Regions from separate parts of the Stenotrophomonas sp. YJH_SMC_6 genome, predicted to be linked through region 1. Evidence: riboswitches for the same ligand, from Rfam matches in the RefSeq annotation. Region 1 holds a riboswitch; the other holds the start of a gene.
The links. Region 1 has a riboswitch for cobalamin ahead of btuB (TonB-dependent vitamin B12 receptor). Riboswitches for the same ligand answer to the same signal wherever they lie in the genome.
Positions count from the first base shown of each region.

Region 2: another riboswitch for cobalamin. It lies ahead of AC5P9N_RS19125 (epoxyqueuosine reductase QueH); the one in region 1 lies ahead of btuB (TonB-dependent vitamin B12 receptor).

Region 1 covers NZ_JCAFUM010000005.1:127,729-133,673, reverse strand. The annotation lists gene btuB (TonB-dependent vitamin B12 receptor) at 1-1,543, opposite strand, end outside; cobalamin riboswitch at 1,659-1,881, opposite strand; gene AC5P9N_RS07090 (histidine phosphatase family protein) at 2,025-2,603, shown strand; gene AC5P9N_RS07085 (TfoX/Sxy family protein) at 2,695-3,057, opposite strand; gene AC5P9N_RS07080 (GAF domain-containing protein) at 3,054-3,536, opposite strand; gene bioD (dethiobiotin synthase) at 3,605-4,288, shown strand; gene AC5P9N_RS07070 (aminotransferase-like domain-containing protein) at 4,364-5,812, opposite strand.
Region 2 covers NZ_JCAFUM010000017.1:100,763-106,707, reverse strand. The annotation lists gene purU (formyltetrahydrofolate deformylase) at 37-888, shown strand; partial or broken gene AC5P9N_RS19135 (formyltetrahydrofolate deformylase) at 1,141-1,293, shown strand; gene pncA (bifunctional nicotinamidase/pyrazinamidase) at 1,582-2,208, opposite strand; gene AC5P9N_RS19125 (epoxyqueuosine reductase QueH) at 2,264-2,950, opposite strand; cobalamin riboswitch at 3,112-3,341, opposite strand; gene AC5P9N_RS19120 (nicotinate phosphoribosyltransferase) at 3,425-4,834, opposite strand; gene AC5P9N_RS19115 (bifunctional nicotinamide-nucleotide adenylyltransferase/Nudix hydroxylase) at 4,899-5,945, opposite strand, start outside.

The DNA of each region.
Region 1 (5,945 bases):
CGAACTGGGTGCTGCCGCCGGTGCGGTTGCGCGGGTCGGTGTAGCTCAGCTGCGCGTTGATGTCGAAGCCGGCCAGCAGCACGCCACCGGTCAGCTCGGCACCGCGGATGCGGGCCTTCTCCACCTGCTGCATCTTGAAGGTTGCCGCATCGTAGGTGATCAGGTCATCGATGCGGGTTTCATACACGTCCAGGCCCCAGTGCCAGCCCTGGCCCTGCTGCGAAACGCCGAGGTTGGCGCTCTTGGACTTCTCCGGCTTCAACGTCGGCACGCCGCTCCACGGGTCGTACAGATCGCTGAAGGTCGGTGCCTTGAACGCCGTGCCATAGCTGGCGTTGAGGCGCAGGCCGTGGCCCAGCTCCATCGCCCAGCCAACGCTGCCGGTGGCGTGGTTGCCGAACTGCTGGTTGTCGTCGTTGCGTGCGCTGGCCTGCAGCTGGTGGCGGCCGAAGCGGCCCTGGTACTGCACGAATACGCCGGTGTTGCGGCGGCTGTCGACCAGGTAACCCGCGCTGCTGCCATCCAGGTTGTCTTCGCTCCAGTCCACGCCTGCGCTCAGCAGCTGGCCCTCGGCCACGCCGAAATCGCCCTGCAGGGAGGCGCTGTCGCGGTGGGTCTGTGCGCTGCCACGTGCACCGAAGTCGCCGAAGTTGTCCGACTCGTTGTCACTGCGGCCGACGTTGGCGGTGAATGCCAGGCGCTCGGACGGGGTGTAGCGCACCTTGCCGGCCAGCACCTGCTGGCGGGTTTCTGAATAGTTGTAGTAACCGTCGTAATGGTTCCTGCCGTCGGCGCGCAATGCGCTGCCTTCCACGTTCCACTGGTCGTTGAAGATGTAGCCACCGCGCAGGCTCTTGGACAGGTTGCGGTAGCCGTCGCGATCGGGCTCGTCGGCGAAACAGCCGGTGAACAGCGTGGCCGAGCCGCGGCAGGCATCGATGCCATCGGAATGCTGGTAGGCGATGTCGGCACCGAACCAGCCGCGCTCGGTACCACCGCCAATGCCACCGCTGGCTTCACGCAGGCCGTTGCTGCCACCGCCGAGCTGGAAGTGCGGGGCGAAATCGCCCTGGTTGCGGCGGGTGAATATCTGGATCACGCCACCGATGGCGTCGGCGCCGTACAGGCTCGACTGCGGGCCGCGCACGATTTCCACGCGCTCGATCTGCGCCAGCGGCAGGTCCTGGTACATGGCCAGGCCGAGGTCGGCGCTGTTGATGCGCACGCCGTCCACCAGCACTACGGTGTGGCCGGAATTGGTACCGCGCAGGAACAGCGAGCTCTGCTTGCCGAGGCCGCCGGCATTGGCCAGGTTGATGCCGGCGCGACCGCGCAGCAGTTCCTGCAGCGAAGTGGCCTGGCTGGATTCGATCTGGGCGCGGTCGATCACCTGCGCCGGCGCGATGCTGTCCTGCAGGGCGATCGGGGTGCGGGTGGCAGTGACCAGGATCTGGTCGAGCGCGGTGGTGTCATTGGCGGCCTGGGCCAGCGCGGGCAGGGCGGCCAGCACGGCCAGGGACAGCATTCGGGACTGCAGCTTCATGGGGGACTCCGGGTGCCACGCACGCCCGCGTGGCGAAGGGGAGGAGCCGCGAAGGCAGGCGTGCGCCGATGCCGCAGCGCACGCCACGGTCATCCAGCGCCATGCCCACCGCATCGCGACCTGAGGCTTCCGGGCCGGTCTCCGGGCTTGCCGCCGGCTGGCGCGAGGCCACCGTCCAGGCGCCTTCCCATGCCTGCGGCACAGTGGCGGTGTTGCCTGGAACTGACGTGCTTACCGTTGCGGGGGCAGCGCCGGCCTGGCGTGGAATCACGCGTCACCGGCTTCCCGTTTCAACCTGCCGGCCATGGCCGCAGGTCACCTGGAAGTGCGCGCAGTCTACGGCATCGCAGGCCGTCCCGTTGCGTCGCGCCTGCGCGACTGCCTTTGCTGTGCCTTTAGAATGGTTGCTCGATCCCGTGGTGCCGTTGCCGATGTCCGCCCGTTTACCGCTGTACCTGCGTCGCCCGTCCGGGACGCGCGCATGATCCTCGACCTGGTCCGCCATGCCGGCAATGGCCGTGATGAGTTCCTTGATGGCCGCAGCGACCCACCGCAGCTGGCCGGCCTGCCACAGGAGCTTGTCGAGGCCTATGCCGGGCAACGCTGGGAGCGGGTGATCAGTTCACCGCGGTTGCGCGCGCTGCATACGGCGATGGCCCTGGCCACGCCGCGTGGGCTGGACGTGGAAGCGGACGAGGAATGGGAAGAACTGGACTTCGGCGATTGGGACGGGCGGTCACTGTTCGACCTGCCGGAGGATGCACTGGCGGCCTTCCATGCCGACCCGCACGCGTTCCCGCCGCCCAATGGCGAGAGCTGGGGCCACTTCGAGCGGCGCATCGCGCGCGCGCTGGATCGCCTGCTCGATGATGACGATCCGGTGCCGACGCTGGTGGTCAGCCATGGCGGCCCGTTGCGCATGGTGCTGTCGCAGGTCTGCGGCCTGCCCATGTCGCTGTGCTGGGCGCTGCGTATCGACCACGGCACGCGCCTGCGGGTATGGCTGGAGCGCGGTGAGATTGGGCTGGTGGGTGAATTGCTGGAGCTGCAGCAGCCCTGAGCGCACTCGCCGGGCATGGCCCGGCGCTACCGATCCTGCATCACACTGGTTGTGCCGGCCGCTGGCCGGCATCCCCAGGAACGCGGAGGCCTCAATCCTCGTCCGCGCCCTCGGGCACGCTGTCCTCAGCGTCATCGTCGGCATCGAAGCGCTGCTCATGCACCGGGCCCGACGCCGGGCCGGCTGCCTTCAGCGGATGCGCAGCGATGCGTGCTTCGTAATCCTGCACCAGTGCTTCACGCTGTGGCTCGCTCAGCTCCTGCCAATGGCAGTCCAGCAACGCGCCTTCCAGCGAGTACAGCAGGTTCAGGCTGGGCTTGAAGCCGGCGCGCTTGACCTTGACGAAGGCGCCGACGGCTCCGATCGCAACCAGGTCGTCGCGGCTGCGCAGGCCGACCTGGCGCAGCCACGCCGCACTTTTCGGGCCGATGTTGCGCAGCTTCGGTGCGCTCATCCCAGCGCCTCGACGAACACGCGGGCGATGGCTTCCAGGCCAGCCTGATCGTCGGCATCGAAGCGGCCCACCTTCGGGCTGTCGATGTCGAACACGCCGATCAGTTCATCGCCGCGCAGCAGCGGCACCACCAGTTCCGAGCGCGAGGCCGAATCGCAGGCGATGTGGCCGGGGAAGGCGTCGACGTCCTCTACGCGCTGGGTCACGCGCTGGCTGGCGGCGGCACCGCACACGCCCTTGTCCAGCGGGATGCGCACGCAGGCCGGCAGGCCCTGGAACGGGCCGACCACCAGTTCCTTGCCGTCGTACAGGTAGAAGCCAACCCAGTTCAGGTCGGGCAGGGCGTGGTAGACCAGGGCCGAGAGGTTGGCCGCGTTGGCGATGCGGTCGGACTCAGCGTAGACCAGGCCACGGGCCTGTTCCAGCAGCTGGGCGTATTGTTCCGGCTTGCTGCCGGTGAGCGAGGCATTGGCGAACATGCCTGCAGTCTAGCAAGCGCGCCGGGCCGGCGATAATGCACGCTCTGTTGCCCCGTTGAAGCCCGTCGATGCCGTTGCCCGCCACGCTGCCGCCCGCCCTGTTCGTCACCGGCACCGATACCGAGATCGGCAAGACCGCGGTCAGCACCGCACTGCTGCACGCACTGCGCCGGCGCGGACTGCGCGCGGTCGGCATGAAGCCGGTGGCCAGCGGCAGCGAAGACCTGGGCCAGGGCCTGCGCAACGAGGATGCATTGGCGCTGCAGGCGGCCAGTTGCCCGGTACCGGACTATGCCGATCTGAACCCGTATGCGCTGCGCCTGCCACTGGCGCCGGAGCTGGCCGCTGCCGAGGATGGCGTGCAGGTGGAGCTGGCGCCGATCGTGGCAGCGTTCGAGCGGCTGCGCGCGCAGGCCGATGTCGTGGTGGTCGAGGGGGTTGGCGGTTGGCTGGCACCGGTCTCGGCCACGCTCGACCAGCTCGACCTGGTGCGCGCATTGCGGTTGCCGGTGTTGCTGGTGGTGGGCATGCGGCTGGGCTGCGTCAACCACGCGCGTCTGACCGCGCAGTCGTTGCAGGCCAGCGGCGTGGAGTGCCTGGGCTGGATCGGCAACCACATCGACCCGGCGATGCAGCGCCAGGATGAGAACATCGCAACGCTGCAGCAGCGCCTGCCGATGCCGTGCTGGGGGCGGCTGCCACATCTGCCGGGAGCGGATGGCGAAGCGTTGAGCACGCATCTGCTCGATTGACCTGGGGTAGTGCCGGCCGCTGGCCGGCAACCTCGATGTATCCACCTGCGTGCAGTTGCCGGCCAGCGCCCGGCACTACCGTGCTGCGGCCGCCAGCTCCCGCGCGATCGCACCCAACCGCTCCACCGCGCCGATGAAGCGTGCATCCAGCGTCTGGCAGCACGACAGCCGCAGGCAATGGCGATACCGCGCGCCGCGTGAATACACCTGGCCGGGCATGAACACGATGTCCTCCTGCAGTGCACGCTCGAACAGCTCGCGCGTGTCCACGCCGGGCAGTTCCAGCCACAGCAGGAAGCCACCCTGCGGTTCGGTGGCGCGGGTGCCGGCCGGGAAGTGTTCGGCCACCAGCTGGCGCAGCCGTCCGACCTGTTCGCGGTACAGCCGGCGCATGCGATGCAGGTGGTGCTCGTAGCTGCCCGCTTCCAGATAGGCCGCCACCGCGTCGCCCAGCAGCTGCGGCTCGCCGCCGGTGGACTGGAATTTCAGCAGCGCGATGCGCTCGGCGAAGCGGCCGCCATCGAGCCAGCCGATGCGGTAATCCGGCGCCAGCGTCTTGGAAAAGCCGCCGACCACCATCACCCAGCCACCGCGATCGAAGGCCTTCAGGAGCGGTGCCGGCGGTTCGCAGAACTGCAGCTCGGCATACACCGCATCTTCGATCAGCGGCAGCTGGCGTGCGTTGACCAGTTCGGCCAGGCGTTGCTTGGCCGCGGTCGGCATGGTGCAGCCGAGCGGGTTATGCACGGTCGGCATCACCACCAGTGCGGCCAGCGGCGTGTGCTCCAGCAGCGCGTCCAGCGCATCCACATCCAGGCCGAGCTGCGGATGGGTGGGCAGTTCGATGGCCTGCAGGCCGAGGTTGGCCAGCAACGGGTAGAGGTTGAAGTAGGACGGCGCCTCGATGCCGACCGCATCACCGGGCTGGGTGACCGCGCGTAGCGCCAGCTGCAGCCCTTCCATCGCACCGTGGGTCAGCAGCAGGCGTTCGCTGTGGGTATGCAGGCCCATGCGCGGGCCGCGGCGCACGATCTGCGCCAGCAGCCGTGGCGAGCCGTTGGGGCGTGCATAGGTCTCCACGGTCTGCTGGCCATGGCGCAGTACCTGCGCCGTGTGCTTGGCCAGCTGCGCGCCGGGGTAGAACTGGCGACCGCGCGGGCCGGCAAAGGCCAGGTCGATCACGCCGGGGCGGCGCTGTGCTTCCAGCACGCGGGCCATCAGTACCTGCTGCAGCGGCGCGGTGGGCGCAGACGGTGTGTCGCGCAGCGAACGTTCCGGCACCGACAGCCGCGGCGCGACCTCGAAGCCGGCCTTGGGCCGCGGAATGACCAGACCAGCGTCTTCCAGCTGGCGGTAGGCGGCAATCACCGTGTTCAGGCTGAGCCGGCGCTGCGACGCCATCTGCCGCAGCGAGGGCAGGCGGCTGCCAACCGGAAGGCGACCGCCGTGAATGGCCTCGGCCAGTTCGTCGGACAGCCGTTGGTAGCGGGGGGGGATCATTGCGCTCTGATCATCTGTATCCATCGAGTTTCCCGCCATCTGGTGCTGTACCCATGATGACGGCGAGCCTAGCATGTCGTTGTCGGCCGGGCCTGATCGGGGCACGGCCGGTACTTTCCAAGCGCACGGCTGGATGGCCGTGCGTCTTTTTTTGGTA
Region 2 (5,945 bases), on a different contig from region 1:
CGGCCGCTGGGCAGGGCGCTGCCCTACACTGTAGCGATGCGCCCCGATTCCATTCTTACCCTGTCCTGCCCCGACCGCACCGGCATCGTCTACCGCGTGTCCGGCCTGCTGTTCGACCACGGCTGCAACATCCTCGACGCCCAGCAGTTCGGCGATGAGGAGAGTGGCCGCTTCTTCCTGCGCGTGCACTTCGATCGCGATGCCGGCCTGCCGCTGGAGACCGTGCACGCCGCCATGGCCACGCTTGCCGAAGGCTTCGGCATGGACTGGCAGCTGCACGATGGCCGACGCCGCGCCCGGCTGCTGGTGCTGGTCAGCAAACAGGGGCATTGCCTCAACGACCTGCTGTTCCGCGCCCACAGCGGCCAGCTGAAGGTGGACATCGCAGCAGTGGCGTCCAACCACGCCGACTTTGCGCCGCTGGCGGCGTCCTACCAGGTGCCGTTCCATCATCTGCCGGTGAACGCGGAAACGCGCGCGGTGCAGGAGCAGCAGATCATCGACCTGGTCGAGCGCGAGCGCATCGACCTGGTGGTGCTGGCGCGCTACATGCAGATCCTGTCGCCCACGCTGTGCCGCGCGTTGGCCGGCCGTGCGATCAACATTCACCACAGCTTCCTGCCCAGCTTCAAGGGCGCGCAGCCGTACCACCAGGCACACGCGCGTGGGGTCAAGATCATCGGCGCCACCGCGCACTATGTCACCGAGGACCTGGACGAAGGCCCGATCATCGAGCAGGACGTGGCCCGCGTGGACCATGCGATGGCACCGCGTGAACTGGTGCGGCTGGGCAGCGATACCGAATCGCTGGTGCTGGCACGCGCGGTTCGCCGCCATGTGGAGCACCGCATCCTGCTCAATGGGCATCGCACGGTGGTATTCCGGTAATCGCCCATCCCGCGTCCGCCGGGCATGGCCCGGCGCTACCACGGGTGCTATCCGGTAGTGCCGGGCGCTGGCCGGCAACTGCAGAGGTCCCGAGGTTGCCGGCCAGCGGCCGGCACTACCGAATCCTGATTTCATCCAATGAAAAGCCCCCGGTTCGGCCGTCCCGCGATCTATAGGGGGGCGTAGTTAGGGGGCTGGATGAATCGATTGTGTTGTTGTGGGCAGGAGCGCGCAAGCGGCATAAGCGACGTGCAGGACGTGGCCCGCGTGGACCATGCGATGGCACCGCGCGAACTGGTGCGGCTGGGCAGCGATACCGAATCGCTGGTGCTGGCACGCGCGGTTCGCCGCCATGTGGAGCACCGCATCCTGCTCAATGGGCATCGCACGGTGGTGTTCCGGTAATCGCCCATCCCGCGTCCGCCGGGCATGGCCCGGCGCTACCACGGGTGCTATCCGGTAGTGCCGGCCGCTGGCCGGCAACTGCAGAGGTCCCGAGGTTGCCGGCCAGCGGCCGGCACTACCGAATCCTGATTTCATCCAATGAAAAGCCGCCGGTTCGGCCGTCCCGCGATCTGTAGGGGGGGCGTAGTTAGGGGGCTGGATGAATCGATTGTGTTGTTGTGGGCAGGAGCGCGCAGGCGGCATAAGCGACGTGCGCGGTAGCGCCGGGCCATGCCCGGCGGTCACGCCTCAGACGATCGCAATCCCCGCCTTGCCCAGCGCCTCGCGCACCATCACGTCGTTGGCTTCGGTCACCGGCTTGGTCAGCTCCCACAGGAACTTCACCCGGAAGCCGGACTTTACCGCGTCCTGCGCGCTCCACAGCACGCAGTAGTCGCGGGCCAGGCCGCATACGTGCACTTCGCGGATGCGGCGTTCATGCAGCCAGCCGGCCAGGCCGGTGGCCGGGCGCTCGCCATCGGGGCCGTGGTTCTCGCGGAAGGCGCTGTACGAATCCACCTGTTGGCGCGTGCCCTTGCGCAGGATCAGGTCGGCCACGGTCCAGTCCACGCCCGGGTGCAGGGCGGCACCGGCGCTGCCCTGCACGCAGTGGTCCGGCCACAGGGTCTGCGGCTGCGCGTGCAGCAGGATGGTCTCGAACGGGCGTTGGCCGGCGTTCTGGCTGGCGAACGAGGCATGGTCGGCCGGGTGCCAGTCCTGGGTCGCCACCACGGTGCGGTAGCGGCGCTGCACCAGCAGATCGGCGATCGGTGCCACCAGCGCATCGCCCTGGTCGCAGGCCAAGGCGCCACCGGGCATGAAGTCCGGCTGCAGGTCGATCACCAGCAGGGCGACATCGGCGGGCAGGGCGGTCATGGCAGTTCCGGTACAACAGAAGGGGCGACCAGCGTGGCCGCCCCATGCCTGCACGTCAATCGTCCTGCGGCGTCCCAGCGTCCTGCCCGTAGTACAACAGGCCGATCTTGATCCGCTCGCGGCCATTCTCGCGGCGATGGCGGTTGGCATCGCGCAGCGAGTACACGCAGCCGCAGTATTCCTGCTGGTAGAACTGCTCGCGCTTGCTGATCTCGATCATGCGGCTGGCACCGCCGCCCTTGCGCCAGTTGTAGTCCCAGTACTGCAGGCCTTCATAGCGCGAGGCGGCGCGGATGCCGCAGTCGTTGATCTGCGCCATGTTCTTCCAGCGCGAGATGCCCAGCGAAGAACTGATGGTGTCGTAACCGTGCTCGTGCGCGTACAGCGCAGTGCGCTCGAAGCGCATGTCGAAGCACATCGTGCAGCGGATGCCGCGTTCGGGCTCGTTTTCCATGCCGCGTGCACGGCTGAACCAGTTGTCGGTGTCGTAGTCGCAGTCGATGAAGGGAATGCCGTGCTGCTCGGCGAAGCGGATGTTCTCCTGCTTGCGCAGCTCATACTCCTTCACCGGGTGGATGTTGGGGTTGTAGAAGAAGATCGCGTAGTCGATCCCGGAGGCGGTGATCGCCTCCATCACTTCGCCGGAACAGGGCGCGCAGCACGAATGCAGCAGCAGGCGCTTGCCGTCGGCGGGCAGGGTCAGGGTGGGGCGTTGGAGCTCGGTCATCGTCAGGTACCGCATGGACCGCCGGCAACGGCGGTGGCCCATGCATCAGCGCGTGGGTGAACGGGTCTGGCCGGATACCGTGAACAGGACGCGCGCGGCCACACCGCCTGCACGCGCAGGACGACGACGGCCCCGGCAACCTCCCCGCGGAGATTCCAGGTCGAGTCAGGGGACGGTCGTGTCCCCCGGCCGGGGCCGGTATTCGGGCTGATGGACACGGGCCGCAGCCCACCTACTACCCGCCGCTTCCCAGGCGCGAGCCCAGTGCTGTTGGCAGGATTCGTTTCCATTCACCGCTGCGGGGCAGCTCCGGAATGGACGCGCGAGGCGCCTTCACCGGATTCCCGTTTAAACCCCTCCCCGCGCTGCAGCGATGGGAGGGATACCTTCGGCGTGTGCAAGGTGGACCTGTTGGTGGCGCCGGTCAAGAGCGCAGGGGTCAGAGCCCGCTGCGCTGCAATGGGATCCGACCCCGGTCGGGATGCACCTTCAATGCCCCACGGCCGCTCGCGTGCGGATGTCGTCCAGCCGCTGGTCGTGCAGCAGGCGGCCGTTCTCCCACACGGTCACCATTGCGTCCTCGAAGCCGTCCGGCAGGGTGTCGTCGCCGTTGGCCGGCAGTGGCACCGTATGCAGGCTGCCATCGTCCAGGCGGCGCAGCAGGCGCATGCGGCCACGCTTGCTGGCCTTGCCGGCGTCGGTGACCGGATCCTTGTAGACGTCGATCCACTCACCCTCGACCCGTGCCGCCGAGCACTTCAGCGCGAACTTCTGCGTATCGCGGTCCAGCCGCTGCAGCAGTGCACCGCCCATGCCGAAGGCCACGTTGTCGGCAGCGTAGCCGTCGTCGGTGGTGCGCTGCAGGATCGCGCGGATGGTGTCCGGATTGATGCCATCGCCCTGGATCACCCGCACGTGGTTGAGCACGCGATAGCCCTTGCCGTTGAGGCTGTGGCCGAAGGCTTCATCCAGCCGGCGCAGGCTTTCGGCCACCACCTCCACCGGGTCACCCGAGTCGGGACGGATGACCAGGGTGGCGTCCGACGCGATCACGTCATCGCGCAGGGTGGTGCCCCAGTGTTCGCTGATCGCGCGGTAGATGTCATAGCTGTCCGACACCACCGCCACGATCGAACCGGGCTTGCCGAACTGGCGCAGCATGTTGCGATAGGCGTCCACCTCGCGTTCGCGGCCCCAACTGGTGATGGTGCTGTGCTCGGCGGCCGGAATCGAATAGCCGGCCATCGGCGCGTGGTAGTGCGCGCGTGCCAGGCACAGCGCCGACACGGTATCGGTGCCGAGGAAGTTGACCAGGTGCGCGGCACCGCCCAACGCGGCCGATTCCAGGCTCGATACACCGCGCGCGCCGAAGTCGTGCAGCTTGAACGGCAGCTGCCCCTGCGGGTCGTCGCTGGTCTGCTGCAGGAACGCGGCGATGGTCTGCCGTGCGTGCCAGCTGATGGTGGCCACGGTGACCGGATACCACACGCGCAGCAGCAGCGTTTCCAGATACGACGGCACCCAGAACGCAGCCGGATCGGTCGACTCGATGGTCATCAGTGCCTGGTGGGTGGGCACCACGCTGCCCTCGGGAACGGCGCGGATGCGCACCGGCAGGTGGCCGCCAAGCCGGTCGACGATATCGCGCCAGCCGGCCTCGTTGAACGGTTCGCCGTGCGCGGCGAATACCGCAGCAGCGTCGTCGATGTCGGCGTGGGTGACCGGTCGTGCCAGCGCGTCCTTGAGGATCGCCTGCAGGCCGAAGAACACCGTGCGATCGTGCAGGCCGCCACGTGATTCGACGTAGAAGAACGTGGCATCGGTACCCGGCGGATACTGCAGCCAATGGCTGGCCTTGTAGCTGTCGGTGTTGAGGAGAAGATTATCGAGGTAGTGCATGACGGAAGCTCCTTCGCGTCGAGTGACACCAGCGGTCTATCCGCCAGTGGGGAGGCCGGGCCTGTCAGCCGCGGCCGAGGAAATACTCCAGGATGTGCAGGTGGTCTTCGAACAGCTGCGGGCCCATGTCCAGGGCTTCACTCACCGGTATCCAGCGCGCCTTGTCGGCGTCGTCGCCGCCGCGCACCGGCGGCAGGTCACCGGCCGGGAATTCGAAGTGGAAACCGTGGGTGATGGTGCGGCCGCGCTGGCTGCGGTCGGGGTGGTCGAAGACTTGCTGGCCCTTCAGCGACCCCTTCAGCACCGGCAGCGGAATCTTCAGCCGGGTTTCCTCGCGCAGTTCGCGCAGGCAGCTGTCGAGCAGGCTCTGTTCCTGGCCGACGAAGCCGCCGGGCAGCGCCCACAGCCCCTTGCCGGGTTCCGAGCGGCGACGCACCAGCAGCACGTGGCCTGAATGCACCACCACCGCATCGCTGGTGACGAAGGTGGGCGCGTAGGGCGCATCCTTCCAGGCGGCCTTGTACTGTTCGATGAAGCGGTACTCGGCCACCAGCTGGCCATAGGCAGGCGCGCTTTTGCGGAACGCTTCAAGCATGTCGTACACCGGCGCCGGCACATTGCCACGCAGCATCAGCAGCGCGCCGTGGAAGTCGACGTCGCCGGCTTCGAACAGGTAGCGCCGCAGCTCGGTGGCCGACAGGGTGGCGGTGTGCTGCACGTCCACCAGCGGCCACTGCGGGAACTCGCGCAGGTAGTAGCTGGACGCGTCCTTGTCCATGCCGATCAGGCCTACCTTCGCATCGGCGGCGGCGCCGTCGTTGCGCAGGGCTTCAGCCACCTGGCGCTGCACGTTGGCGATCCACTGCGCTTCGTTGTACAGGTGGTCACGCAGCGGGCGGATCAGCAGGCGGTCGGTGTGGCCATCGAGGGCGGCCTGGATCATCACGGCACGTTCGGCCACGGTCCAGGGATTGCGCAGGCTGCGGGGGGTATCGGCAGAGCCGACCAGGAAGATCAGCTTGCGGGCCCGGCTCAGGGCCAGGCGGGCAACGGCGGCGTGGCCGTTGTGGAAGGGCTCGAATCGCCCGATGAAGACGAGATAGTCGAATTC